DNA from 4 places in the Peribacillus sp. TH27 genome. Region 3 is predicted to be linked to each of the others. Evidence: riboswitches for the same ligand, from Rfam matches in the RefSeq annotation. Region 3 holds a riboswitch; each other region holds the start of a gene.
The links. A riboswitch is a leader RNA that binds a small molecule or an ion and turns the genes downstream of it on or off. The one in region 3 is predicted to bind S-adenosylmethionine.
Positions count from the first base shown of each region.

Region 1: linked by a shared signal. The riboswitch ahead of JFU24_RS21770 (2-hydroxyacid dehydrogenase) and the one ahead of JFU24_RS27505 (bifunctional homocysteine S-methyltransferase/methylenetetrahydrofolate reductase) in region 3 are both predicted to bind S-adenosylmethionine.
Region 2: linked by a shared signal. The riboswitch ahead of JFU24_RS18635 (O-acetylhomoserine aminocarboxypropyltransferase/cysteine synthase family protein) and the one ahead of JFU24_RS27505 (bifunctional homocysteine S-methyltransferase/methylenetetrahydrofolate reductase) in region 3 are both predicted to bind S-adenosylmethionine.
Region 4: linked by a shared signal. The riboswitch ahead of JFU24_RS09050 (Fur-regulated basic protein FbpA) and the one ahead of JFU24_RS27505 (bifunctional homocysteine S-methyltransferase/methylenetetrahydrofolate reductase) in region 3 are both predicted to bind S-adenosylmethionine.

Region 1 is NZ_JAEKEV010000002.1:4,234,084-4,241,617, reverse strand. Features, by position in the region: gene JFU24_RS21785 (DUF1659 domain-containing protein) at 1-173, opposite strand, end outside; gene JFU24_RS21780 (MFS transporter) at 363-1,607, opposite strand; gene JFU24_RS21775 (FGGY-family carbohydrate kinase) at 1,597-3,087, opposite strand; gene JFU24_RS21770 (2-hydroxyacid dehydrogenase) at 3,106-4,107, opposite strand; SAM riboswitch class I at 4,250-4,340, opposite strand; gene JFU24_RS21765 (molybdopterin oxidoreductase family protein) at 4,499-6,547, shown strand; gene JFU24_RS21760 (hypothetical protein) at 6,895-7,530, shown strand.
Region 2 is NZ_JAEKEV010000002.1:3,601,739-3,609,272, reverse strand. Features, by position in the region: gene sufD (Fe-S cluster assembly protein SufD) at 1-244, opposite strand, end outside; gene sufC (Fe-S cluster assembly ATPase SufC) at 260-1,045, opposite strand; gene JFU24_RS18655 (hypothetical protein) at 1,496-1,699, opposite strand; gene JFU24_RS18650 (MetQ/NlpA family ABC transporter substrate-binding protein) at 1,803-2,636, opposite strand; gene JFU24_RS18645 (methionine ABC transporter permease) at 2,652-3,320, opposite strand; gene JFU24_RS18640 (methionine ABC transporter ATP-binding protein) at 3,313-4,347, opposite strand; SAM riboswitch class I at 4,528-4,640, opposite strand; gene JFU24_RS18635 (O-acetylhomoserine aminocarboxypropyltransferase/cysteine synthase family protein) at 4,758-6,068, opposite strand; SAM riboswitch class I at 6,172-6,277, opposite strand; gene JFU24_RS18630 (thioredoxin family protein) at 6,439-6,747, opposite strand; gene JFU24_RS18625 (toprim domain-containing protein) at 6,751-7,116, opposite strand; gene gcvH (glycine cleavage system protein GcvH) at 7,207-7,534, opposite strand, start outside.
Region 3 is NZ_JAEKEV010000002.1:5,403,244-5,410,777, forward strand. Features, by position in the region: gene JFU24_RS27490 (DNA ligase D) at 1-623, opposite strand, end outside; gene ku (non-homologous end joining protein Ku) at 773-1,618, shown strand; gene JFU24_RS27500 (MOSC domain-containing protein) at 2,371-3,006, shown strand; SAM riboswitch class I at 3,132-3,230, shown strand; gene JFU24_RS27505 (bifunctional homocysteine S-methyltransferase/methylenetetrahydrofolate reductase) at 3,334-5,181, shown strand; gene metH (methionine synthase) at 5,174-7,534, shown strand, end outside.
Region 4 is NZ_JAEKEV010000002.1:1,586,411-1,593,944, reverse strand. Features, by position in the region: gene JFU24_RS09080 (MFS transporter) at 1-45, shown strand, start outside; gene thiE (thiamine phosphate synthase) at 85-717, opposite strand; gene thiM (hydroxyethylthiazole kinase) at 698-1,513, opposite strand; gene thiD (bifunctional hydroxymethylpyrimidine kinase/phosphomethylpyrimidine kinase) at 1,510-2,316, opposite strand; gene thiW (energy coupling factor transporter S component ThiW) at 2,285-2,806, opposite strand; gene tenA (thiaminase II) at 2,822-3,511, opposite strand; TPP riboswitch at 3,630-3,719, opposite strand; TPP riboswitch at 3,799-3,902, opposite strand; SAM riboswitch class I at 4,061-4,165, shown strand; gene JFU24_RS09050 (Fur-regulated basic protein FbpA) at 4,312-4,527, shown strand; partial or broken gene JFU24_RS31285 (Spo0E family sporulation regulatory protein-aspartic acid phosphatase) at 4,875-4,949, shown strand; gene JFU24_RS09040 (GNAT family N-acetyltransferase) at 5,084-5,590, opposite strand; gene JFU24_RS09035 (DUF459 domain-containing protein) at 5,913-6,518, shown strand; gene JFU24_RS09030 (ABC transporter ATP-binding protein) at 6,612-7,534, opposite strand, start outside.

The sequences.
Region 1 (7,534 bases), 1.2 Mb from region 3:
GGATAATTCTGCACGCTTGCAATCGCTGTTGCTGCCGAAAACAACTGATCCGCCGTCGCCTCAACCTTGATGTTTGAAAATGACCTACGCTTGAAAACGATAGCCCCCTTTTCATTTAACCCCGTCTCAAAATCAATCCGTAACGTACTTGATACTGGAATTTGGTTTGCCATGTCGCTCACCTCCTTTCACACTCTATATAAACTTTTACGAGGTGAAAGTAGCATGGTGGTGAAAGTTTTTTTATTTTCATTTAATGATACGCAGCTGTTATAAATAAAAATAAAGAAGCCACAATCCAATATTGGAATGTAGCTTCTTCCTATTAATAAGAAAAGGTGATTTTAAGTCACCATGTTTCATTATGATGCAAGTGGATCCGTTTCTTTTTTCATTTCATCCTCTTCTGGTAAACGAATGAATTTAACAATCACCGCACTAGCTAGATAAAGGATCGCAAAAATCCATACAACCCCTTCTGCTCCAGCCGAACCGATAAAAGTCATGGCTATAGCAGGTGCAACGAATGAAGACAAACCGGCCGCAAAATTCAAAATAGACATGGCCGCTCCTTTGTCTTCACCTGCAACGGATGGAACCAATGCACCTATAGGTACATAACCAGCTAAACATGCACCCCATATAAATCCAACAATACTAGTTGCAATGAGGTTTCCATTTGTGATCATTGGTGTGTAATATAATAGAAGGGTAAAAATAGCACAACCGACTCCACCAAACCAGATGATTGTATTTTTCCATCCGAATTTATCTCCAACGAAACCAAAAACCAAATTAAAAATAATGTTTCCTAAGAAGATCGTACCCCATAATTGTAACCAGACAGATGTTTCAATTCCATGTTCAGCCATATGCATGGGTAAGAAAACCGGAAATCCATATGATCCTACACTATTAATAATTCTTACAACACCACCAGCAGCAACTCTTGGATTTGTTTTCAAGATGGTGATGCCCTTTAAGAGCTCATTCACTGCTTCTTTTTTGCTAGATATCTGTTTCTTTTCAAATTTGTCTTTGTTGATGACTATAGCAAAAATCGTACCTAGGCATACCCAGAAAATAGAGGTCCATAATGTGTTGACATAACCTAGGTATTGAATAGCGTAGCTTGAATACCAAGAGCCAAGTACCATCATTCCAGCACAATAAGCTACCCAAAACCAACCGACAGCTGTACTTAATTTATTTTTAGGTGATCGATAAATGACCCATGTTAAAAAAGAGTAAGCAAATAAAGGATAGCCGAAACCTTTAATAAAATAGGTGATAAGCATAACAGGATAATTCATACTTTCAAAACCAAAAGTGATAAATCCTGCAGTCCCAATAACATAAAACAATAATCCCATAGACATAGACTTCTTTGGTCCAAAAACATCTAAACAAACACCTGAAAACCAAGAAGAAAGAGCTATAGAAATTCCGTATACAGTAAAAATAGCCGCTGACTGCTGAACAGTCAATCCATTGTCAACTAAGAAAGGGCTTAACCAGCCAGCTTCAAGTCCGTCTCCCATCATAAAGAGCATAACACCTAAAAAACCCCAGCTTAAACTTTTAGGTATTCCAATTCTATCTAACATATATATCTCTCTTTTCTATCTTATTTGGATTTAAGCTATATTGGTCTTTGAAAAAGAACTGTTGAGCTTGTTTCCACTCCTCATACTTCCATTCATCGTAACTAGCCTCATTTGTAATCGCTTTGATATCGCCTGATAATACACTGTTTACCCCTAATGTCTTATTGCAGATAACGGCAGATCCGACAACGGATGCCTGATTGAACCCTTGATGAATGCGCACTTCTTTTTGAAGGAGATTAGCTACAAATTTCGTTAACGTTTCACTTTGAAAACCACCTCCACAAGCCCATACATATGGCAAATCGTAAGGAATCACTTCGCATAATTTGTCGAAATGCCATTTGACTGTACAAGCAATTTCCCATAGAGCTGAAGCTACAAAATGAGCACGGGTTAAGTTTTCTTCTAATGGTGTATTAAAAATGAAGCCACCTTTTTTCGTCGCATTTTTCTCATCTGTCAGATACATGCCTAACGTTGATACACAATCAATCGTCGTAAGCTTACTCATTTCCTCTTCCATTAGTTGATAACTCTCATTTGGGTAGAAAATATTTTTTAATTTCTGATAATTAAGCCCAGTTATTCCTGGGTTTGTTTCTAACAGCCATTGATTTTTATTCGTATGGGCATTTGTCCATGCTCTTCGTTTAGAATCCACACTATATTCATCAGTAATATGGCAAATAGGGGTGGTCGTTCCAGATACGATGATGACATCACCTTTTTCGGCAAACGTGCTTGCGATAGCCAGCTGTGTATCACCGCCTCCTACTACGATTAAAACCTTTTCGTCCAATCCCAGCATCTGAGCCATATTCGGTGTAATTTCACCAAGGATCGAACCAGACGATTTTAATTCGGGTAACAAGTCTACCGATATCCCGAATTGTTCACACAACTCCTCTGACCATTCTTGTTTCTGAACATCATATAGCAGTGTTTCGGTCGCTTGTGATGGCTCATAGACAAGCACGTCACTTAATTTATAGGCAACCCACTCACTGATGCTTGTAAAGTATTTAATTTTATCCCATAATTGCGGCTGCCTCTTTTGCAGGGCGACCAGCTTTAAAGCTGAAAACAATGCAGATGGTAATCGACCTGCCCTTTCATAAATAAAAGGTTGATTTGAAAACTCCTTTTCCCATTCGCGGCCTCTATTATCAATATTAGGTAACCCGATAAACGAGTGCCCATCCTGATCCTGCAAAACAATTCCTTGCCGTTGACTAGTGGACGTTATTGCCTTGATTGAAATGTGCTGAGCTTTAGCCATCGCCTTTTTTGCTAATTGAATAAGCTGTTTCCAAAGTAATTCAGGTGAAAAGTATCGACTATCAGGATAAAGAGGTTCAATTTCATATTGTATATCCTCTCTCTCAATAGAGACGACTTCACCTGTTGTCTCAACGATAGCCACTCTTGCATTTCCAGTACCGATATCAAATACTAAATAACCTTCTTTTATAGCCATTTTTTTCACTCTTCTTTCTTATGACTTAACTTCTAGATTTTTTCTGTTATATAGAGTTGGAATCTGAAGAGTATGTTGTGTTGTCCACTTTGTTAACGCTTGGTTCATTATTGAGACGTGATGATCCTCAACCTCATAACTTGCGCCGGCAAGATGAGGGGTAGCTAATACATTGGGCAATTTAATTAATTCATAGTCACTTTGTTCAGGCGGCTCTTGATAAAACACATCTAATATCGCCCCCCTAATCTTTTGTGCTTTTAATACTTGTACAAGCGCATCTCTTTCAACCACGACAGCCCTTGACATATTTACAAAGATTGCCTCTTCTTTCATCAGTCCCAAAAAGTGTTCATTAATCATCCCGATCGTTTCCTCTGTTCTAGGGAGGTGTATGGATACCACATCACTTGTCGAAAAAACGTCTTCTAAAGAAGCCCGAACATGATTAGGATTATCACTCTCTACATAAGGGTCATAGTATTTTATCGAACATTGAAAACTTTCAAGAACCGCTGCAATTCGCTGGCCCACGGCCCCAAACCCCACCATTCCAATTGTTTTCCCAGAAATTTCATTTCCTTTAAACTTTAAATAGGCTTGGAGATAGTCTTCATTCCATTTTTCCTCCTTCAACCATTGATTGGAAGGAATGGTATGCCTTAAAAATGTAAGGAGATTACCGACAAATAATTCTGCAACAGCCTGAGCATTACGTGCTGGAGTGAAAAAGACGGGAAGTCCCCTTTTTGTTGCAGCTTCCACATCAACATTAGAAGGCATGCCACGACACACACCCACAAATCTCAATTCAGGTACTTCAGCGAATACTTTTTCTGTTACTTGATCTAACTCAGTAATTAACCCCTCCGCCTTAGACTCTTTTAATAAAGAGATCAACTCTACTTCGTTATAGGCCCTTCCATTTTCCTTCCAAGGTTGATGGGTAGCCTTTCCAAATAACTCATTTAATTCCTTGATGCCTTCTTCGTTATATGGTGCTGTTACTAGAATGTTCATTTTTACATCTCTCTCCTTTGTGTAACGACTTTACATGTCAATAACTCACTTCTTAAAAATAAAAAAATCTCTTCCCGCTAAGACGGAAAGAGATAATTACTTCATAATATCGTTCTCACAACAATAAAATAAAAGGCCACTCTTTCTATCTTTCAAGCTTCGCTTGCTGGAATTGGCACAATAATGTTGCCGAGGCTTCAAAGGGCCAGTCCCTCCACCTCTCTTGATAGAAATTTTACAATATTATATTGGTTTAACTATTTTTTCAATTAATAGAATATACCAAATATAATGAATTCCAAAACGGAAGTCAATATTTATTTGAACTTTCTAAATATTCTCTCCGTATGATATAATCTATGAATCATTTTTTTCATGAAAGGATACTGACATGCAATCATATAAAGATATAGAAAATGGTGTAGTCCTTTCTGTCTGTTCTCTTGATTGCCCAGACCAATGTGGTTTACTTGTACACAAAGAGGATGGAAAAATCAAGAAAATTAGTGGTGACCCAAATCATCCAGTGACGAAAGGGAATATTTGCAACAAGGTTCGGAATATGGGTGAACGGATTTATGATAGCAAGAGAATTAAGACACCTTTAAAACGCGTGGGAAAAAAAGGTGAGGGGAATTTCGCCATTATTAGTTGGGAAGAAGCGATCGATACGATCACAAATCATTGGAAAAATCTTATTTCAGAGGAAGGGGCACAAACCATTCTTCCTTACAGTTTCTATGGGAATATGGGGAAACTCGCTGCAGAAGGAATGGATCGCCGTTTTTTTAACCGCCTCGGATCAAGTCAACTTGACCGGACCATCTGTTCAGTTGCTGGCTCAACAGGCTACCGCTACACAATGGGGGGGAGCTACGGTACAGACCCAGAAGAGATGACCGAAACTAAGTTATTCATCTTTTGGGGAATCAATGCTGTAAGTACAAATATGCATCAAGTAACAATCGCACAAAAAGCAAAAAAATCAGGAGCTAAAGTCATTGTTATTGACGTTCATAAAAATCAAACCGGACGAATGGCCGATTGGTTCATTCCCATTCTCCCAGGGACTGATGGTGCACTAGCATTAGGAATCATGCATATACTCTATAAAGAAAAGCTAGTGGATCGATCGTTTTTAGAGGAATATACGATTGGCTATGAAGAGCTAGAAGATCATCTTGAGCAATATCAGCCACACATGGTTTCTGACATAACAGGCGTTCCCGTAGAAGACATATACAAATTAGCTAGGATGTATGGGGCGATTTCCCCTTCAATGATTCGGATTGGAAATGGTCTTCAGCATCATGATAATGGCGGGATGAGCACTCGGACGATTGCCTGTTTACCTGCTTTAACAGGACAGTGGCTAGTAAAAGGCGGAGGTGCAGTTAAATCCAATTCAGGATTTCTCTCCTTTAATACCGCAGCTTTACAACGTCCTGATCTCAAAAAAACTAAAACACGTACAATTAATATGAATCAAATAGGGAAAGCATTGCTTGAACCGGACAACCCCATTCGCTCATTGTATGTCTATGGAACTAACCCGGCTCTTGTTGCACCAGAGGCAAATAGAGTAAGAGAGGGTCTAGCCCGGGAAGATTTATTCACTGTCGTCCATGACTTGTTTATAACGGAGACAGCGAAGTTTGCAGACATTGTATTACCATCTACATCTGCCTTTGAAAATACAGATTTTTATACATCATACTGGCATAATTATATCCACTTACATGAGCCTATCATCGCACCCTATGGAGAAAGTAAATCGAACACAGCGGTATTCAGGCTACTTGCAAAAGCCATGGAATTTGACGAACAAACTCTTAAGGATGACGATGAAGAATTAATGAAACAAGCTCTAAACGATTTATCCAATCCTTATTTATCGGATATAACCTATGAGAAACTAAAAAATGAGCGCTACATCAAAGCAAGTAATTTGACCGATTTGTTAAAGAATTTACAAACACCTAGTGGGAAAATCGAATTATATTCCAAAGTGATGGAAGAAGATGGATACCCAGCCCTTCCTACGTATATTCCATTAGTAGAAGAGCAGGATTACCCTCTCCAATTCATACCTGGACCGAACCATAACTTTTTAAACTCTACCTTTTCCAATAATGACAAACACATCACACTTGAAAAAGCACCTAAAATATTTATGAATCAAAAGGATGCAGATAATCGAGGAATAGAAGATGGTACAACTGTCCGTATCTGGAATGATCGTGGAGAATGCGAGCTAGTGGTTTCTGTAGGCGAACAGGTCCTTCCAGGCGTCGTAGTCAGTCAAGGTCTCTGGTCAGACATGCCTGGTAAAAAACAACTCGTTAATGCCTTGACTCCAGATCGTATTGCCGATATGGGCGGCGGAGCTACATTCTTTTCAGGGAGTGTGAATGTAGAAAGAATGAATAAGGATGTTTAATTTTTTATATCTTATTTTCCCTTCTTAAAATTTTTTTATGACTAATTAATAAAAAATAGCTTGAACCTTTTTTACTCAAAATACTCCTTTTAACATAAAATAGTCCCCTTTCCATTTATGGTTGGGGGACTTTCTAATGTATAAGAATCCTCAACAATAAACTATAGTTTGAAGTGAATTGAATAAATAATTGTTTCTAATAGCTCGCAAACAAAAAAGTTTTAGAATTAAGCTTCAACCTTAAGAAACCCTAACCTAACGACGAGGCAAAATGCATCTGGCTTTAAATGGAACGACAGGTTCACTTTTTCTGGGAAATAATATTCATGAAAGGATGTGGATGTTGGATGTCTTTAGAATGGTTCGACAGAGTAAGCGGGGAATTGCAGGATCATCTTAAATCAATTTGTGAAAAATACGATCGAAATGGCAGTTTGATCGTGGAGCGAGGAGCTAAACATCCACGTATCGAATTTTATACAGAGTTGGATGACAATGAGAGGGATTATTTTTCCACTCTGTTTTTCGATCCGCATAATGAAGAATTTTATATGGAATCCTTTGATCCGGATTTAGGCCAGGTTAGCAAGGTGATCTTATCTGATATTGAAGATATCGTTGATGCTGTTCATGAAAGCTTCCATAACTATTTAGAAGGGGATGGCATCGAATATGATTATGATCTCGATGATGAATACGATGAAAATGAACTAATCGAAGAGACTGAGATGTACGAAATCGAAGTGGAATGGGAAACACCTGAAGTGACAGCCTATATTCAAGAAAATGAAGTGGAGGTCACCTATCAATTCGGAGTTGTTCAGGAAACTGGTGATGGAGTGCTAAAACGGATTAACCGCATTCGTACAGCAGATGATGATCTGATAAAAGATGAAACAAACTTTATATTCAGTAAGGAAGAAGCTAGCACGATCATCGCTATGATAGCAAGCCATATGGATTCCCTCAGCGAAATGGATTAATAAA
Region 2 (7,534 bases), 1.8 Mb from region 3:
TGGATTTAATTTCTTCCGGAAGCTCATCTAAAGAGGCAAAAGTTTCACTTTCAACTGTATGAGTCTTGAAAGAAGTAAAATTCCATTTATCGATTTTTGTTTTATCCGGCTTTGGCATTGGGAGCTTTTCTAATTCAGAAAACGCTTGAATTCGAAGCTCAGATAGCCAAGCTGGCTCATTATTTTTAGTTGAATAAGAGCTTATGTCCTCTTGTTCAAACGGTAATTTCGTTTCTGTAGTCATTGCAAATCCTCCTACTTACGCTTCTTCGCCAACAGTTTCGTCTTCAATGCCCAATTCTTGTTTGATCCAATCATAACCTTCTGCTTCTAAACGTGCAGCTAGTTCAGGCCCGCCTGATTTTACAACACGGCCTTGCATCATTACATGTACGTAATCAGGAGTGATGTAATTTAATAGACGTTGGTAGTGAGTGATGATTAAACATCCAAAGTCTTCTCCGCGCATTTCGTTGATTCCTTTTGAAACGACTTTAAGAGCATCGATATCTAGCCCAGAGTCAATTTCATCTAAAATAGCGATTTTTGGCTGAATCATCATTAATTGAAGAATCTCGTTACGTTTTTTCTCTCCACCGGAGAATCCTTCATTTAAATAACGTTGCGCCATATCTTCATCCATTTCAAGGAATGCCATTTTTTCGTCCATTTTACGGATGAATTTCATCAATGAAATTTCATCGCCTTCTTCACGACGTGCATTGATAGAAGAACGTAAGAAGTCAGCATTTGTAACACCACTGATTTCGCTTGGATATTGCATAGCAAGGAAAAGACCAACACGAGCGCGCTCGTCAACTTCCATTTCCAATACGTCTTCACCATCGAATGTGATGCTGCCGCTTGTTACTTCATATTTAGGGTGACCCATAATTGCTGAAGATAAAGTGGATTTACCAGTTCCATTTGGTCCCATGATTGCATGGATTTCTCCGCCTTTTACTTCAAGGTTAACCCCTTTTAAAATCTCTTTACCCTCAATTGATACGTGAAGATCTTTAACCGTTAATGTAGAAGCTGACATAATAATACCTCCGTGAACTAATTCCTATTTTATTACCAGAAAGTAAAAACTACTTTCTTTACTATTTATTTTTCATAAAAGCATTCTCACTTTATTCTCATTCCAATTTTATAACAAATCCAATTTGGAATCAACTAATATAGATAGGGGTTTCCACTTCTTTCATGATGAAAACCTGTCCTATTGTTACAAACCCTACTGTTATAGGCTATTTACAGCAAATAGAGCCTTATTTTAGCTTTTCTTATTTAAAACTTATTATTCAACAAACCTTCGTTCTTATTAATATATGTCTAAAAAATATTAATTGTAAGGTACGTATTACCTTTGTTAAAGAAAAAAAGGTCTGTTAGGTGTTATGTAAGTTAATCTAATAAGGAAACCCTTATTTTCTAGACCACTTATCATTTTACCTCTACAGACCGATCTTTTAAAGACTCTTTTATATGGTTAACCGTGAATTTTACGTTGTAGGTCAAGGACCATTTTGTTGCACTTTTCATGTTCCTTATCTCGTTCTTTCTCAACCTCGATACGGAGGTCTAAATTTCTGCTGTACTCATTATAGCCAATCCCATGTGATAACTGCATCGCTTTTTCCATTTCGCTTGTTACATTTAAATCTAAAGTATTGATAGTGAACCATCCTTTCAAATTTGTGAATCACTTTATTACTCTATTAACTCTATACCCTGTGTTTTCATCTTTAAACATAAAAAAACGACCTGAAGATTTCCAGGTCGTTCCTTACCATAAATTATTTAGTTGGTACGACTGCACCTTTGTATTCCTTTAGAATAAAATCTTGAATTTCTTTAGAATGTAATACTTCTACTAGCGTTTTGATTTCTTCTTTATTTTCATCACCTTTGTTAACAGCAATAACGTTCACATATGGTGATTCAGAGTCTTCAATAGCAATTGAATCTTTAAGCGGATTCAATCCAGCGTCAATCGCATAGTTAGAATTGATTAGAACGGCATCCCCTTCGCCACTCTCATAAATTTTCGGAAGTAAAGCTGCTTCATAATTCGCATCAAATTTAAGTTTTTTCTTATTTTCAACAATGTCTTTTGTTGTAGCTGTCGTTTTATCGATGCCTTCTTTTAATGTAATCAGGCCATTTTTTTCTAATAGAGATAACGCACGTCCGTGGTCAGCAACAGAGCTGCTCATAATAATTGTTGCGCCTTCTGGAAGTTTATCAATGCTTTTATATTTTTGTGAATATAGAGCAATCGGCTCGATATGAATTCCACCAGCATTAACGAAGTCATATCCATTTTCTTTAATTTGCCCCTCTAAATATGGAATGTGTTGAAAGTAGTTAGCATCCAATTCTTTATCGTTTAAAGCCTTATTCGGTAAAACATAATCTTGGAACCGTTTAATTTCCAACTCAATTCCTTTTTCTTCAAGAAGAGGTTTAGCTTTTTCAAGAATCTCAGCATGCGGAACATTGGATGCACCTACAACTAATTTTTTCGTCTCCTTTTCTGTATCGCTGCCACTGTTGTCCTTATCGGTTCCACAAGCAGCAAGAGCAATCGATAAAACAAGTAATAATGCAAATCCTAAAAACTTTTTCATCCTATTCATCTCCCTTTATCTTTTGTCTAATTTAGATGTAATCACATCTCCAATAATTTGAATAATGAAGACGATAATTAGTATAACAATCGTCGCTACAAGTGTAACGTCATTGTGAGTCCTTTGATAGCCGTCTAGATAGGCCAGATTACCAAGCCCGCCTGCACCGATAACCCCTGCCATTGCGGTATATCCAACCAATGCAATCGATGTTACCGTAATCCCTGAAATTAATGCTGGCATCGATTCTGGAAGAAGTACCTTCCAAATGATCGTGCTCGTTTTCGCTCCCATTGATTTAGCCGCTTCAATTACACCTTTATCGATTTCACGGAGGCCGATTTCAACCATACGTGCATAAAATGGTGCCGCCCCGATAATAAGGGCTGGTAAAGCAGCATCCTCACCGATCATAGAACCGACAAGCAATTTTGTGAAAGGTATGAGCAACACAATTAAAATAAGGAATGGAATGGAACGGAAAATATTAACGATAGCACTCATGGTCGTGTTAATTACCCGATTTTCCCACAAGTTACCTTTCCCTGTTAAAAACAGGACTAGCCCTAATAGTATGCCTATAAAAAAGGTTGCTAGTACTGAGATACTGGTCATATAAAGTGTTTCTTTTGTTGCTTCAATAATGTCTTCCCAATATACATTCGGTAATAATTCTTCAAGCATGAGTAATCACCTCCACGCCTACATGCTGTGCTTTAATGAATTCGATTGCGCGGAGCATTTCATCCTCATTGCCATCAAGGTGGATAAATAACGTTCCATATGAACCACTTCTAGTTTGAGATATTTTTCCTTGAACGATATTGACATCCAACTCAAAGTTACGTACCAGCCTAGTAATTAACGGACTCTCTGCATGATCTCCTACGAACGTCAATTGAATTACTTTTCCTGCTGGATAGCGTTCCAGCAAGTGTTCCATTGTTTCTTTTGTTTCTTCAGGCTCTGTTACCTGTTGAACGAAACGCTTCGTCATTTGTTCTTTCGGATTCTTGAAGACTTCCAGGACAGGTCCTTGTTCAACTACTTGACCACTTTCCATTACTGCAACGCGGTGACAAATTTTACGGATGACGTGCATTTCATGTGTAATCAAAACAATCGTTAGACCAAGACGCTTATTGATGTCCACAAGCAATTCAAGTATTGAATCGGTTGTCTGCGGGTCTAAAGCAGACGTCGCTTCATCGCACAGTAGCACTTTAGGATTGTTAGCAAGAGCCCTAGCAATCCCGACCCTTTGTTTTTGCCCTCCGCTTAATTGCGAAGGATATGCCTTTTCTCTTCCTTCAAGCCCAACTAACTTAATTAATTCATTCACACGCTTGATACGCTCATTTTTCGAAACCCCTGCAATTTCTAGAGGAAACGATATATTCTCCTGAACGGTTCTAGACCATAATAAATTAAAATGTTGAAAGATCATGCTGATTTCTTGTCGAGCTTTACGTAGCTTAGCACCTTTGATTTTGGAAATTTCTTTATCAGCCACCACAACGGATCCTTCTGTTGGTGTTTCCAATCCATTAAGCATCCTGATCAAAGTACTTTTCCCTGCTCCGCTGTAGCCAATAATACCGAAAATCTCGCCTTTATTTATTTCAACATTAACATTATTTACAGCCTTAATCGTGTCACTGCTTCCTTTTCCTGTTCGGAATAGCTTACTAACTTTTGTCAATGTAATCATTAATACTCACCTCTTTTATCCAATAAAACCTATGAACTTAGTTGATTTATCTTCATTATCAGCCTGTAAATATGATTTAAAACCGTTTTTCAATATTGCTATACATGTAAAGGTTTTCCCAAACTAAATAGAAAAAACCTTTCTGCATGAGCAGAAAGGCAGGTGAAAAAGCAGGCCTTTCTCTCATCTTCCAAAGCGATTAAACTTTGTGTGAATTGGCACCTTTCCAAGGAAATTTCCTTGTCGGTTGCCGGGTTTCATCGGGCACATCCCTCCACCTCTCTTGATAAGAGCTAATATATAGAATATTTGTACATCATTAAGTTCTTTAGTATGGAGAAATTTTATCATAGATAAAAAAGGAGCGCAATGTATAATATTTCTAGGAAAGAATGAACAGGTCTTTTTTATTAAACAGTTTTAGAAGTTAAGGAGACAATATTCGTCGCTTTTTCAATTGCCTGCTCTAAATCTTCTATTAAATCCTCTACGTTTTCAATACCAATCGATATGCGCACTTGATCAGCACTTACACCCGCTTTTGCTAAACCTACATCATTTAATTGTTGATGGGTCGTACTAGCAGGGTGGATAATTAAACTTTTAGCATCCCCTACGTTGGCTACATGCGACCATAACTCTACCGAATTGATAAGTTTTGCTCCAGCTTCGCGTCCACCTTGAATTCCAAAAGTCACAACAGATCCTGCTCCCTTAGGCAAATATTTATCCGCCAGCGCTTTATCAGGGTGACTTCCATTACTAGGGTGCGAAACCCAGTTCACAGCAGGATGATTTTCCAAATATTGAATAACAGACTTAGTATTCGAAAGATGCTCTTTCATTCTCACATGCAACGTTTCTAGCCCCAGCGTAAACTGGAACGCGCTTTGAGCACTTAACGTCGGCCCTAAATCACGAAGTAATTGCACACGAGCTTTTGTGATAAAGGCAGCAGGGCCGACTGCTTCAGAGTATACAATCCCATCGTAGCTTGGATCCGGTTCCGTAAAGCCAGGGTAGTTTGGTGAGTTCCAGTCGAATTTGCCCCCATCCACGATGATGCCTCCTAAGGTGGTTCCATTTCCCAAGAGCCATTTTGTAGCAGAGTGGATGACAATATCCGCTCCAAAATCAATTGGCCGGCAAAGGTATGGGGTAGCAAAGGTATTATCGATAATGAGTGGTATGCCCGCATTGTGAGCAATGTCCGCTACAGCCTCAATATCAAGAATCCTTAGACTTGGATTTCCAATTGTTTCCGCAAATATAGCCTTCGTTCTAGGCGTGATGGCTTTTTTGAAATTTTCAGGGTCATCAGGAGAGACGAACTTCACTTTTATCCCATATTTAGGAAGAGTATTTTCAAAAAGATTATACGTACCGCCATATAATGTAGAAGCGGACACTATTTCATCTCCTGCACCAGCAATATTTAGGATTGACAGTGTAATGGCAGCCATCCCACTTGCGGTTGCCAGTCCGCCGATACCACCTTCCAACAAGGCCATTCTTTCTTCGAAAACACTGACCGTAGGATTATGAAGTCGTGTATAAATATAGCCATTTTCCTTTAAGCCAAATAAATTTGCTGCATGGTCAGTATCTTTGAACAAGTATGCATTGCTTTGATAAATAGGCACTGCACGTGCACCCGTTTCATCTACTTGCAGACCCCCGTGAACACTCAATGTTTCGAAACGCAACTTTTTCTCTGCCATAAGATTTCTCCCCTTTTTCTATGGATTTAGTTGGATTTAAGAATCAGGCCTTCCTCTTTTAACAAGCAAAAAAACCACTTCATAAGAAGAGGCTTATATACTCTCCTCATCTTCCAGAGCCAATACTCTGTTGGAATTAGCACCGTATATAAATTTATACCGGTTGCCGGGCTTCGTCGGGCCAATCCCTCCGCCACTCTTGATAAGAACTATTAAATTTAGCAGTTACTTTCTTAATTCAAAATATAGCACTTTAGAATTATCCAGTCAATCAATTATTTGAATATTCTTATTTCAATTTCCCATCAACTATATCGTTTATTCACTACTTTTCTACAGCTAAAAAGCCAACCCATATTGGATTGGCTTTTTAGCTTATTTCCTTAAGCACTCCGTACAAATAAGGAACAGACTGAAAGGCATAAATTTTTTTCCGCAACTGCCCTTCTTTAAATAGTAATAAACAAGGTACACTCTCAATTTCATATGATTCGGCGATTGTTTGGACATAGTTCATATTCATCTTTCCTGCCTTCAAGTCTGGAAAAAGCTCCAATGATATCGTAAGCATCCTAGAAGCCACCTGACAGGTCCCACACAAAGGTGTATATAAATATAAGCAAAAGGTTTCCCCTTCTTCAACAGCAAGCCTACAATCTTCTTCTTTCAATTCTTGCATCAATTAGTCGTTCACCCTTTGACTTAAAAATTTCATTTTCACATTCATATTGGCAGATAGGAGCACTGTAGCGATATGATGTTCGGGGGCACTTTCCACTTCTTTGTACATTTTATTGATATACAAGTGGCTTGCTTCTGGCATTTCCCTTCGGAATTGCTTCCGTAGCTTTTCTCCTGAATCATCTGCGTCAAAAAGGAGATAAACATCGCGGTCCATCATTTCATCTACTAACTCATCCAGCTTAGTTAATGAAATGGTCCCATTTGTACATCTTATTTCCACATCTTCATTCAAAACGGAGGCAACTTTTCTTCTATCGGAACTGCCTTCTACAATGATAACTTTATCAAATTCGCCCCACTCCATGTCATCACTCCATCTCACGAATTGTATGCATGCTGCCTTTTTATAAACTGAAAAAGAGAGCAGGCCTATTTAGACCCTCTCTCCCTCATTTTAACCGTTTATCAGGCTATCATATTCTTCAGCGCTCATCAGGTTTTCAACGTCACTGATATTTGATGGTTCAATCACGATCATCCATGCTTTTTCAAAAGGAGATTCATTTACGAATTCAGGATTGTCATTCAACTCTTCATTTACTTCAACAACTTTACCACTGATAGGAGCATACAGCTCAGATACAGTTTTAACAGATTCAACACTGCCAAATGGCTCGTTCGATTTCAATTCAGCGCCAATCTCTGGAAGCTCAACAAAAACGATGTCCCCAAGTTCGGACTGAGCAAATGCTGTAATTCCGATGCGTACTGTTCCATCTTCT
Region 3 (7,534 bases):
CTCCAATTTTTCACTTTGATCCAGGAAGTGGAACGTTTTCCTTCTTGCCAAGTACTTTGAATTTCCTTGGCGACTATCCCTTCTCCATCTAAGAGGATGACTTTATTTATTGCCTTATCTAAATCGACATAACTCTCAATCAATTGAATTAAAGCCTTATCATTTGGATTAGGAGGCATAGGCAATTCAAGTATTTCTCCAAGGTTTTTAATCATTTTCCTTCGTTCTGACATTGAATTAGTGGTAAGGTCATTTCCGTTGATCCTAAGCAGGTCAAACACGATAAACCGGCATGGGGTAAAATTAGCTTTTTCAGAAATCAGGGATTGTTTCCGTAGGCGGCCACGCCATTGTACCTCAAAAAAGTCTGCTTTTGCTTCATTTGTGAGCCAGACTAATTCACCATCTAACTGCAGTGGTAGAAAACTTTTAAGATCTAGGTCATTAATAAATGTACTGATTTCTGGGAAAAGGGAAGATAATTCCTTCCCGTTTCGACTCGTAATTTTTACCGTATGGGCATCTATTGTTAAAATGGCACGAAAACCGTCATATTTGACTTCATAACGCCAATCCGTGGATTTCGGGGCTTCGGGGTAATATGTTGGCAGCATCGGTTTCATTTTATTTGTACCTCCGCAATAAGTGATTGACATTATTTTTGCCAAAATAATGAGGTGTTAGAGTTGGCAAATGTTTTTTCGAATTATTTTAGACAAGAGGGAATAATAAGCCTGTACTTCTATTTATAAAAAGTTATGAGGTGATGAATATGCATACCATTTGGAAGGGAAGCATTTCTTTCGGTTTGGTGAACATTCCGATAAAACTTCATGCCGCAACGGAAGATAAGGACATATCCTTGCGAACGTTGCATAAGGAATGCCACTCACCAATTAAATACGAAAAAGTTTGTCCGGTCTGCCAGAAGGAAGTAGGCAAGGAAGACATTGTTCGTGCTTTTGAATATACAAAAGGAAAGTTTGTTGTATTAGAAGACAATGAGCTAGAAGAACTTAAAAAACAAAATGAAGAAAAATCAGTGGAAATCATGGATTTTGTTAAAATTGAAGAAATAGATCCGATATATTTTAACCGTAGTTATTTTATGTCTCCAAATGATGGTGGCATAAAAGCCTATTCCCTATTGCGGCAAGCACTCAAGGAATCGAATAAAGTTGGGTTAGCAAAAATCATCATCCGTTCAAAGGAACAAATGGCGGTTATAAGGGTTGTAGATAACACCTTGTTGATGGAAACGATTCATTATCCAGATGAAGTACGCTCCGCAGCAGATGTTCCGAATATCCCTGCAAATGATACAATTGTAAAAAAAGAAATTGATACGGCAATTTTATTAATAGATCAATTAACGACGACTTTCGATCCGACAAAATACAATGATGATTATCGAACGGCGTTACTTGAGCTGATTGAATCAAAGAAGACAGGACAGAAGACGATTACAGCCAAAACAAAAGTAACAGTGTCCAACAATGTTACCGATTTAATGGAAGCTTTACAAGCATCCATTGATCGAACGAAACCTGATAAACTGGAAGGGGAAAAAACGACGACCCGGAAAAAAGCGGCACCGAAAAAAAAGAAACAAGCGTAAAAAAAGAAGCTGAGTGGAAGACGAACCAATGTCTCTCAGCTTCTTTTTGTTTTTTCAGAAGGGGAACAAAGTGAATACAGTGGTTAAAGAGGTACACATAGCTGAAGAGTTTAAACGGAATACATATTAATAAAGTTTGTGTTTTGTATAGATAATTGGGTTGCCCGTGGAGATATTTGTAGGACTAATCTATGCGGTAGAGGAAGAATGTGAATTAAAACCCTTGGTTTTTTTAGTAAGAAAAACGAAATGGTTCTTTTTGACAGAGAAGAAGCTGAGAATTTAAAAAGAAAAGGTAGTGTTTTAGGCTGATGTGTTTTAATGGAGTGATTCTGAGCAGAGCAAAATATTATTCTGAAGATGATAGTGTCATTCAGTAAGGCGATATATGGCTGATCTTTATTGTAGGGATTGAGTAGTGGATTTGAAGAAGGCAAAAAAATTCGCTCCCTGAAGAGCGACAAAGAGGAAATTAATCGTGAAATCAACATATAGGCGACCAATTTTGTTTTTCGACTATATATTGTGTTCATATTCTACCATATTTAATTCTGAAATAGCAACCAAATTACCGAAACTATAGTACGATTTTTCTGAAAATCAGTAATTTTCCACCATTTCTCCCGGAAGTAGACGTTTTTATCTTCTCTGAAATAGTAAAGTAATTAAAATAGATGCAGAATAAAATGAATTTTTAGTATAATGTATTCATATAAGGATGATATAAAGTAAATAGGATTGGAAGATGTTAATTGGAAAATGGAAAAATCGTGTCCCTTCAAGCCGGAAAGCCTAAACAGGAAATGTTTTCGAATGTTAAGATTTTATCAGCTATGGATAAAAAAACTTTGGATAATGTGACCGTAACAAAATCAGGAATAGTTGGAGACGGAGTAGGGAATCTAAAGTTCCATGGAGGCCCTGACCGTGCATTGTGCATTTATCCTTTTGAGCATTACTCATTTTGGAATGAAAAATTCTCTAAACAGCTTGATATCCCTGCTTTTGGTGAGAATTTAACAGTAGCTGGGATGATGGAAACTCAAACGTATATCGGTGATATCTATCAAATAGGTGGGACAATTGTTCAGATCACCCAAGGACGAATTCCTTGCTCGACTATTTCTCATTTTAACCAAGAACCTAAGTTTTTGACATCAGTGATGAAAACAAGTTTTACTGGTTATTTTGCAAAGGTCATTCAAGAAGGAGTTATTAAAAAACAAGATGAAATTGTTTTATTAGATCGACTTCAAGAAAACATCTCTGTATATTATGCAACTGAAGTGATCCTGCATAATCGAGACGGACAGGATGGAGCTCATGCTCTACTTTCTGTAGATTCGTTAGCGGAGGACTGGAAACAAAGGATATTAAAGAGAGTTTAAACTTTGAAGGATGTATGATCTTAGTAGAAAAGAAAAAAATGACTATCAAACTATTGAAATTGACAGATTATTAATGTAAATTAAATATAAACAAATTTTGAAATGTTAAGAAAACTTTATAATGGATCTTATCGAGAGAGGTGGAGGGACTGGCCCGAGGAAACCTCAGCAACCAGCTTAGGCAAAGGTGCTAAATCCAGCAAGCAGAGCTTGATAGATGAGGAGAATGTTTCAAAAAACCTTCTTCTTTGAGAAGGTTTTTTTTCTTTTCTCTCATACTCATAGAAAACGACAAAAACAGAATTGTTTTTGAGAGAGGGTGTACATATGGATTTTCGTAAAGAATTGAAAGAAAGAATGCTGGTTGGAGAAGGAGCAATGGGAACATTATTATACTCATATGGAATCGATCAATGTTATGAGGAATTAAACTGCACTAATCCTGATCAAATTGAATCCATTCATCGTGCCTATTTAGAAGCAGGTGCTGATATTCTACAATCGAATACTTACGGAGCCAACTTTAATAAATTGAAAAGGCATGGTCTTGAAGATGAAGTAAGCCGAATTAACCGACAGGGAGTTATCCTTGCTAAAAAAGCTGCAAAAGGCAATGCATTTGTATTTGGTACTATAGGGGCTCAGCGAAGTATCCGTAAATCGGATTTAAGCATGGAAGAAATTAAGCGAGGTTTTCGTGAGCAGCTATATAGTCTGCTTATAGAAAATCCTGATGGGATTCTCCTTGAAACATTTTATGATCTGGAAGAACTTGAAACCGTGTTGCAAATTGCTAAAAAAGAAACGGAATTGCCAATTATTGCAAATGTATCGATGCATGAATTAGGTAATCTTCAAAATGGGATCCATTTAAATGAAGCATTTCAAAAACTCGAGCAATTGGGTGCTGATGTTGTTGGTGTGAATTGCCGTCTAGGTCCACATCATATGATTCGCGCCTTGGAAGAAGTGACTTTGCCAAAGCATGCGGCTATCGCTATCTATCCAAATGCTAGCCTACCGGATTACGTGGATGGAAGACTAGTTTATAAAGCAGTGCCTGAATATTTTGGCTCAAGTGCCCTTGAGCTTCGTGAGCAGGGTGCCACGATAATCGGTGGGTGTTGTGGAACAACACCACTTCATATTCAATCTGTGAAAAATGCGATTGGGAGTTTAGTTCCAGTAGAAGAAAAAATGACGAAAGCACGTGAAATCGAAATAATTGAAGTGAATCATAGAGAACTGGAACTACCCCTGCATGAGCAGGCCAAAACTGAAAGAACGATTCTTGTTGAACTTGATCCGCCGAAAAAATTAGGAATTGAAGGTTTTATGGCTGGTGCGGAGGCATTGAAAAATGCGGGTGTTGATTCGATTACATTAGCTGATAATTCACTTGCTTCGCCGAGGATATCTAATGAGGCGCTGGCCAATTTGTTGAAAAACCAATTAGATGTAAATCCAATGGTGCATATTACGTGCCGTGATAGGAACTTAATTGGCCTTCAATCACATTTAATGGGGCTTCAAACGGTGGGGTTGAACGAGATTCTGATTATCACTGGTGATCCTTCAAAAATAGGGGACTTCCCAGGTGCAACTTCAGTCTATGATTTATCGTCATTTGACTTAATTAGTATGGTAAAACAATTTAATGAAGGTCTTTCCTATTCCGGTCAAAGTCTTGGTCAACGGGCAAATTTTAAAATTGCGGCTGCCTTTAACCCAAATGTGAAATATTTGAATAAGGCCGTTCAGCGGATGGAAAAGAAGATTGCTTGCGGTGCTCAGTCCTTTTTGACCCAACCAATTTATTCAGTTGATCAGATTGAAGAGGTTTATGAAGCGACAAAACATATAGATACTCCGATTTTCGTCGGAATTATGCCGTTAACGAGCACACGAAATGCGGAATTTATCCATAACGAAATACCGGGTATTAAATTACCTGATAATGTAAGGCGGGCTATGGCTTTAGCTGGGGATGACCCGATAAAGTCAAGAATGGAAGGTGTGAATATCGCCAGAGAACTGGTGGACGCCGCAAGAGAAAAATTCAAGGGGATTTATTTAATTACACCATTCCTTCGCTATGAAATGACTGCGGAACTTACAAAATATATTAGAGAAGTCGATAGTAAACATACATCAGAGGTGGCAGTACATGAATAAAAAAGCGATTCAAGAACAGTTAAAGTCTAAGATTCTCCTTCTTGATGGTGCAATGGGAACCATGCTACAAGCTGAGAATTTAACAGCAAAGGACTTTGGGGGAGAACAATTCGAGGGATGTAATGAATATTTATCACTGACGCAACCTGAAATCATCCAAACCATCCATGAAAAATACTTAGCAGCAGGTGCCGATATTATTGAGACAAATACCTTCGGAGCCACGAGCATCGTTCTTGAGGAATACCAAATAAGTACGATTGCTTATAAGCTTAATAAAATTTCAGCTGAACTTGCCGTGAAAGCTTGTGAAAAATATTCAAATGATAAATGGCCAAGATATGTTGCTGGTTCAATGGGACCAACAACAAAAACACTTTCTGTTACAGGAGGAACCACATTTGATATTTTAACCGATTCTTATGAAGAACAGGCACTCGGTCTATTAGACGGTGGTGTGGACCTGTTGTTAGTGGAAACCTGTCAGGATATGCTTAATGTTAAGGCTGCCTTTTCTGGAATAAAAGCGGCCTTTGCTAAAACAGGGAAAGAAGTGCCTGTCATCATTTCGGGGACAATCGAACCGATGGGTACGACCCTAGCCGGTCAGTCCATTGAAGCGTTCTATTTATCAGTTGAACATATGAAGCCTGTGGCTGTTGGTTTGAACTGTGCGACAGGACCAGAGTTCATGATAGACCATATTCGGACGCTTGCAGATATATCAAACAGCGCCATTAGCTGTTATCCGAATGCAGGCCTACCTGATGAAGAAGGTCATTATCATGAATCCCCGACTTCCCTTGCAGAGAAAATGAAGCAATTTGCAGAAAAAGGCTGGGTCAATATCATTGGGGGCTGCTGTGGAACAACACCAGAACATATTAAAGAGCTTTCTAAGGTTCTAGAAGGCGTACAGCCCCGTGAAATGAAGGAATCAGCACATGGTCATGCCGTATCAGGAATTGAGCCACTTATTTATGATGATTCAATGCGTCCCTTGTTCGTCGGTGAGAGAACGAACGTCATCGGATCTCGTAAATTCAAGGAGTTAATTCGTGGGAAGCATTATGAGCCAGCTGCCGAAATTGCTCGTGCTCAGGTGAAGAAAGGCGCCCATGTCATTGATATTTGTCTTGCTGATCCTGATGGTGATGAGTTAGGTGATATGAAGGAATTCGTCGAAGAAGTTGTCAAAAAAGTGAAAGTACCATTAGTCATTGATACTACAGATGAAGCCGTTCTTGAACAGGCTTTAAAGCATTCTCAAGGAAAGTCAATTATTAATTCTATCAACCTTGAAGATGGTGAAGAGCGCTTTGAAAAAATTGTTCCACTCGTTCATCAATACGGTGCTGCCGTTGTGGTAGGAACAATTGACGAGATTGGAATGGCCGTTGATGCTGAACGGAAAATTGAAGTGGCTACCCGCTCTGTGGACTTGCTAGTAAATAAATATGGCCTAAACGAAAGCGACCTCATTTTTGATCCGCTTGTTTTCCCTGTAGGTACGGGAGATGAGCAATATATAGGCTCTGCTTTAGAAACGGTTAAAGGAATTAAGGCAATCAAAGAGAAATTTCCAGAATGCTTAACGATTCTTGGAATTTCAAATGTGTCATTCGGCCTCCCATCACGCGGAAGGGAAATTCTAAATGCCGTTTTCTTATATCACTGTACAAAGGCTGGTCTTGACTACGCAATTGTGAATACGGAAAAACTTGAACGTTTTGCTTTGATACCGGAAGAGGAAGTGAAACTGGCCGAAGCACTCCTGTTTAATACCTCCACAGAAACATTAGCTATCTTCACTGAATTTTATCGTGGAAAAAAAGCGGAGAAGAAAGATAATGGTGTTATCCTTCCGTTAAACGAACGTTTAGGTAACTATATTATTGAGGGAACGAAAGAAGGCTTAATTGAAGATTTAAATAAAGCAATCGAGCGTGGGGACGCTCCATTAGAAATCATCAATGGACCATTGATGGATGGGATGAGTGAAGTGGGTAGGTTATTTAATGATAATCAGCTCATTGTCGCGGAAGTACTTCAAAGTGCCGAGGCGATGAAGGCTGCTGTCTCACATCTTGAACCACTCATGGAAAATGCTGAAGATAGTGCTAAGAAAGGTAAGATCCTTTTAGCGACTGTCAAGGGTGACGTACATGATATTGGTAAAAACCTAGTGGATATCATTCTTTCCAATAATGGCTATGAAGTCATTGACCTTGGAATTAAAGTCGCACCACAACAAATTATTGAAGAGGTCCGAAAACATGAGCCTACTATCATAGGCCTGTCTGGATTACTTGTAAAATCAGCACAGCAAATGGTTTTAACTGCCCAGGATTTA
Region 4 (7,534 bases), 3.8 Mb from region 3:
GTCGTAGCTTTTGGAAAAGAGACAAAGAATACTATTTTGACATAACATAAAAGAGAGGGACTAAATTTAGTCCCTCTCTTTTTATTACTTAAAGTCTTTTATTATGCTTAAAAGGAATTCAGCGGCATGCTGTGGACTATTTGCATTCATGATTGCGGAAACTACCGCTGTACCAGATACTCCACTTTCTGAAAGAGATGAGATATTTTCGGCGGTAATACCTCCGATAGCTACTGCAGGAATCGATATACTGCGGCAAATTTTCTCAAGTTCTCCGTTTGCCATTAAGGTTGCATCTTGCTTTGTTTTCGAAGGGAAAATAGAACCAACACCGATATAGTCCGCTCCATTTTGTTCGGCTTCGATAGCTTCTTCTAGAGTTGAGACTGATACACCGATAATCATATTGTCAGGCACTAATTGTTTGATGACTGAAAGTGGAAGGTCATCCTGTCCGATATGAACTCCGTCTGCTCCAACAGCAAGTGCTATATCTACCCGGTCATTAATGATCAGCGGAATAGAAAGTTCGTGTAGTAACTGTTTTAATGCAGAAGCTTTTTTATAAAAGGAGAGGGAGGAATTGTTTTTCTCTCTAAGTTGTACGATCGAGACTCCTCCAGAAACCGCCTCTGCTATGATTTTGGTCAAATCTTCTATTGCTATGGACTCTTCTGTCACTAAATATAGGCTTAAATCAATTTGAGACTTCTTCATATAATTTCACCTCATTTATCCAAATTTCCTTATCTATTCTTGATATCGCATCGATTAATCGCACACGAAACGTTCCAGTTCCTTCATCTTTTTGAAGTTTTGCAGCAGCAAGTTCCCCGGAAATGCTCATTGTTGAGATCCCGGCAACTGCCGCAGCATAGAAATTGTCTGTGACTCCGGAAAAAGTTCCGATAAGAGCAGTAGCCATACAGCCAGTACCTGTAACACTCGTTAATAGAGGATTACCATTATCGATAATGGACGTATTTTTACCATCGCTAACAGCATCTTTGGCGCCACTCACTACGACGACACAATGCAATTTATTAGCCGCACGTGCTGCCAGTTCTGCATTGCTAATCGCAAGTTCACCTGAATCCACTCCACGTGTAACGATATCCCCACCCATTAACCGATGGATTTCACTCGCATTTCCGCGGATGATTTGGAAGGTAACTTTCTTCAGGAGCTCTGCCACTTGTTCTGTACGATAGGAAGTTGCACCAACTCCCACTGGGTCCAAAATAACTGGGATATTAAGGGAATTCGCTGTCTTACCGGCAATCTCCATTGCTTCCAAGGCTTTATCATCAATCGTACCGAAGTTCAGGACCAGAGCATCAGCCAATTTGACCATCTCCTCGACTTCTCTTGGGCTAGATGTCATAACAGGTGAACCACCGATGGCAAGAGTGGCATTGGCACAGTCATTGACCGTAACAAAGTTAGTGATTTGGTGAACGAGCGGTTTACTTTCTCTGACCTGAAAGAATAAGTCTGAAACGGAAACATTCATATTAAATCACTCCTTTCTTCTTTTGAAAATGAATAAAAATGATGGACGGGTCCGTGCCCCTTACCGAGTGAAAAGCTATTTCGTATGGCTTCAGAAATATATGTCTTGGCTTGTTCAATGGATTGTCTTAAAGGTAGTCCGTTTGCCAGATTGGATGTAATGGCGGATGACAGAGTACAGCCTGTCCCATGGGTGTTTTTTGTATGAATGCGTTCTCCTTTAATCCAGAAAAAGTCAGTTCCGTCATAAAAAAGATCATTTGGATTCCCTGCTGAATGGCCTCCTTTAAGTAAAACCGCTTTTGCCCCAAGTTCTTTAATTGATATACAAGCCTCGTAAAAATCTTGCTTCGTTCGAATCGACAAGCCAGTAAGGACTTCGGCTTCGGGTACATTCGGTGTTACAAGTGTTGCAAGCGGCAGTAATTCTGTTTTTAAAGCAGAGACAGCTTTTTCATCGAGCAAATGATGGCCGCTTTTGGAAATCATGACAGGATCAAGGATAACGATTGCGGGTAAGAAGGTATTTAGAGACGCGGCGACTGTTTCAACTATTTCTTTTGATCCAAGCATACCTATTTTTACTGCATCGACGTGTATATCTTCAAAAATAGCTGCAATTTGATCCGTTATGATACCTGTATCTATAGCTTGTACTGAACGTACCTCCATTGTATTTTGTGCCGTTACAGCTGTAATGACAGACATTCCAAAAACCCCATGTGCAGAAAATGTTTTTAAATCAGCTTGTATTCCAGCACCGCCCCCTGAGTCAGAGCCTGCGATGGTTAACGCTGTTTTCATAAAAAAACCCCTTCATATAATTATTTTTTAAAAGTATTTTCAGTAAAATGAAAGCTAAAATGGCACCTGCGAATGAACTAAGCATAAAAGCTGGTAAAAAACCAAAAATAGCTGCTTTTTCTCCCAATAGGAGGACAGCAAGGGGATAACAAGCTAGGGATCCAAGAATGCCGGTCCCTATCACTTCCCCTAAACAAGCGAATTTCAAGCTTTGTGTTTTTCGATAAAGGACGGCAGCCAATAGTGCACCGATCATGCTGCCAGGAAAGGCGAAAATTGAACCTGTACCAGACATGTTTCTAATGATGGAAACTAAAAAAGCTTGTGTTACCGCATAAGCCGGTCCCAATAAAACGGCTGTCATGACATTTGCCAGATGCTGAATCGGAAAGATTTTTGCAAATCCGGCCGGGATGAAAATGAATGAACTAGTTATGGTAGTAATGGCCGTGATCATGGCAGTCAACGTCATTTTCTTGATTGGATTCATCATCATGCCAACATCCTACAGTGGCCAATCCTGCTCATTTTGAACCATATCCCAGAATAAATATTCATAACGGGAAGTCACCAAAAAATGCTTCTCTAATCTAAGAAGTTCCTTTTCAGGCATGCCTTCTGTTAACTCTTCCAACAAAGCAATCAGCCATTTGTGTGCTTCACCGAATTCAGGAGACGAATATGATTTAATCCAATCAGCATAGCGATTGTTTTCTAATGCTTCACCATTTTGTTCTTTTAATAGCAAACCGATCTCATAATAATCCCAGGCGCATGGAAGGAGGCAGGCTATCAGGTCGGCCAAAGTCCCATTTTGGGCTGCATTTAGCATGTAACCCGTATAAGCTAGAGTGGTTGGAGTAGGTTCTGTATTTTCCAATTCGATTGAGCTGATTCCGAACTCCAAAGCATAATGTCGATGGATATCCATTTCTACTTGAAGGGTTTCATTCAAAATACTTGCAAACTTAGCCATGGTTTCGAGATTATGAGCTTTGATGACTCCTAACGCAAAGAGTTTGGAATAATCCATAAGATAGATATAGTCCTGCTTTAGGTAATAGGCAAATTTCTTTTCTGAAAGCGTCCCATCTCCAATCGCCTGAACAAAGGGATGTGTATGGTTCCTTTTCCAGATTCCTTTTGCCCGTTCATGAAGTCTATCACTGAAGGTTTCTAATTTTGTATTCTCCATGGTACATCCTCCTTGAAATTTAAAATTTACTAAAATTGTAAAGTGTGCATACACTATCTGATCAACAAAAAAACCGCTCTCTGAAAGAAAGCGGCTGTTACCGAGGAAGAAGCAAATTCCTTCTTACAGCCTGCTTCCCTCCGCTGGTATGACCAGATCAGGTGCAAAGGGTTTGATTCTCAGCAAAAGTGCTCCCCTAGCAGTCTAATTATTCACCTTTTCCATCTGAAAAAAAAAACCGCTCCTGAAATACGGAGCGGGGCAGATGGATAAAGTCATGTGTTTAAAGACGATATCATCCACTTCCCTCCGCCGGTATGATCCGGTTCAGGTTCAAAGGGTCCGGAACAAATTCCATCTCAGTCTTAAAAAGACTCCCCTAGTGGTGTGAATGTATGTAATTACTGACATCATATCAGAAAGCCAGGAAATTGCAACCCAATTTGAATGGGGTCTATAGAGAATACCTATCAAAAAAAGGGAGAACCATGTGATTGACTTTTGAAGAATATTGGGATAAAATCATGTCTACATCATTTATATATTGAATTCTTATCCAGAGAGGTGGAGGGACTTGGCCCAAAGAAACCTCGGCAGCAGACCCATTTTGGGAACTGTGCTACATCCAACAAGCATACGCTTGGAAGATAAGAAGAGCCGAACGGACTACTGTAAGCCTCTTCTTGAATTAGAAGAGGCTTTTATTTTTGTGAAATAACGTTTAGTGACATAATAGAAAAGATATAATTTGGTGAAAATGATACCTGTTACTACAATTTAGCTCATATGAAGGCGGGCTGATGAAGACAAGGAAAGGAGCCATTTACATGGCAGAATTATTTAAGAGAATTGAACAGAGGAAGGCATTGCTGATTGAAGAGTTATTAGCGAATGGAGTTTATAAAACCTCTGATGAAAGACATCTTTATGATGTTCCTTTAAAAGTGCTTGAAGATGAATATAAGATTGTTATAAATAGACCTAATATCGAGTCTCCTTCAGAGTGGATGACATAGTAAGAGTTCTTAAAATACTTTACTATCTTAAAATATTATTTAATCTGATGAATATTATTAAAGCATTCGCAGTGTACATGAGTGAATGCTTTTTTATATTTGTCAAGAATATAAAATGTCACAAAAAATACACAAACAGGGAATAGAATAGGCTTTTTGTCACATTTACCTTGTGGAATAACACATTTTAATTTCCATATATGGTTGATTTTAACTACTTATTTCTTTATCATAAAAGATGTAAGAAAATTGAATAAATAGGAAGTGACTATAGATGCCCCCACAGATAACCGTAGAAAGAATAGAAGAAAAGAGACGGGAAATGATTAAATTGGCAGACTGATTATGGTTTTACAAGCCTTCTAACTGTTCAAGCAAGTCAAGAATTGGATTCGCTGTTAAATGCTATAACAAATAAATGAAAATCACAATATTTTTTGCTTAAGAAAGTTTATAGTGATTTTTAAATTTCGTCAGTGACTTTAAAATAGATTTCTTCATTGAAACTAAAAAAGGCTACTGCTGAATGAAGGCAATAGCTTTTAAATAATGAAATTCAAATATTAACACGCTTACCAAGGATTACTAAATCCCGTTCAATACCATCTAGCTCGGCAACTTGAGGTAAATGCGCCCATTCTTCAAAACCAAATTTAGAAAACAGTCTTATGCTCGGTGTATTGTGAGCAAATATGAAACCAAGTAGTGTCTTAACTCCTAATTTTGGACTCACTTCAATTGCCTTTTGAATCGAAATTTGTCCAATTCCTTTTCCCCGGAAATAATCATCAATATATATGCTGATCTCGGCAGTGGAATCATAGGCTGGCCTACCATAGAAAGATTGAAAACTCATCCATCCAGCAGTTTTTCCTTCGAATGTAATAATATAAAGCGGTCGTTTTTCTGAATGATGTTCCTCAAACCATTTAAGCCTCGATTGCACTGAAACAGGTTCTGTATCTGCAGTGACCATCCTTGAAGCAATAGTCGAATTATATATTTCGACTACTCTTGGTAAATCTGTTAGTTCTGCATCCCTAAAATCTATATACTGATCCATCATTTTAACTCCTATCCTTATTATGTATACAATCTCCAGAAACATGGGATTCCCACCCTATTTATGAATAAAAGGAGGTTGACGAAAATCCGTTCCATTGAATGCTTTTATTGTATCATACACTTTTTACAGTTTATCTGACAATTCATTTTTTTGCATGTTAAGTATGTTCATTTTTGGGGTAATTACAAGATAAAATACTTCATAGTAAATACATTACATAAGGAGAAACAAATGAAAAAAATAGTAGGTTTATTTGTAATTGTACTAGTTATTTGTTTTGTCTGCATATAAGTTTCAGGCTTCAGAGTCGGAAGATGTGATGGCTTTTGGAGATTCGTTAACCTATGGAAAAGGTGATAAGGATGGGGAAGGTTATGTAGAAGGTCTGGAGGATGAATTGAATAACCCTGATTCTGAAAAAAAGGTCCGTTTTTGGAATTACGGTATTAAAGGCCAGGAAACAGATGGTGTCATTGATCAGCTTGAAGATAATCAAATTAACACGAAATTGGACAAAGCCGACACGTTTATTGTTTATATTGGAACAAACGACTTGATTAACAGTAATGGAGGTAACTTGAAAAAAATAAGTGATCAAAAAATAAATGATGGTAAACGAGAGTATATCGACCATCTAAATAAGATTCTTTCTACACTATTAAAGAAAAACAAAAAAGCGGATATACTTGTAGTTGGGCTGTATAATCCAAAAAAAGATGATCAACGACTTGAAAAGCACGTTCATGATTATAACAAATCAGTAAACGAGGTAGTAGAAGAGGATAAAAGAATGATATTTATCCCTACTAATGATTTATTTGAAAATAAAAAGAAAAAAGAGTATTTCAGTGATAAAATTCATCCAAATGAAAAAGGGTATCAGCTCATTACCAATCGGATTTTAGAGAGCTATGATTTCAAATAAATTCAATAAAAGTGCACAGAAGTAATACTTCTGTGCACATGGCTTATTATATATAAATCGGACCCTGTTTCATTGAAGGCGGTTGTGCAGTTGTTATGTAATAGCCGCCTTCAATTGAGGGAATTGCAAGTCATGAAGCTGCCTATATCTGCCGTTACTTGTCAATAACTGTTCATGCGTTCCTTTTTCATGGACACTGCCTTTTTCAAGAACGATTATTTGGTCAGCATTTTGAACGGTTGATAATCTATGCGCAATGACAATTGAAGTCCGATTTACTAATAAACGTGACAATGCTTCCTGGATTAAATGCTCGGATTCCGTATCTAATGCTGCTGTCGCTTCATCGAGAATGATGATTTGTGGATTCTTCAAAAGTGCCCTAGCAATGGCGATTCGCTGCTTTTGTCCTCCTGAAAGTTTGACGCCTCGCTCTCCAATTTGAGAATCGTAACCATTTGGAAAGGCCCTGATAAAGTCATGAGCATTGGCTGCTTTAGCGGATTCAGTGATTTCATCGTCTGTTGCATCAAGTTTTCCATAAACGATGTTATCGCGGATTGAACCATTGAATAAAATGATATCCTGAGAAACAATCCCCATTTGGCTACGTATAGATTTCAACGACACATCACGGATATCAAGACCGTCCATTTTGATTGTTCCTTGTTGTGGATCATAAAATCGGATTAAAAGGTTTGTAATTGTCGATTTCCCTGCACCAGAAGAGCCGACGAGAGCTGTTATTTGACCAGCTTTCATCGTTAGGTTTAGATTGCTAAGAACCGGAACACTTTCATCATAAGCAAAATCAACTGATTGAAATTCAATTTGTTTTTTTATTGAAGGAAGCTCAATTGCATTTCCTTTGTCTCTGATTTCAGGTTGTGTTTCCATAATTTCTGTAATACGCTCAAAAGCTGCAGCTGACTGCTGGACAATGCTGATTACTCGGCTGAAATTGCGAACAGGACTCTGCAGTAATCTCAAATAGGCGAGGAAAGCTACTATTAATC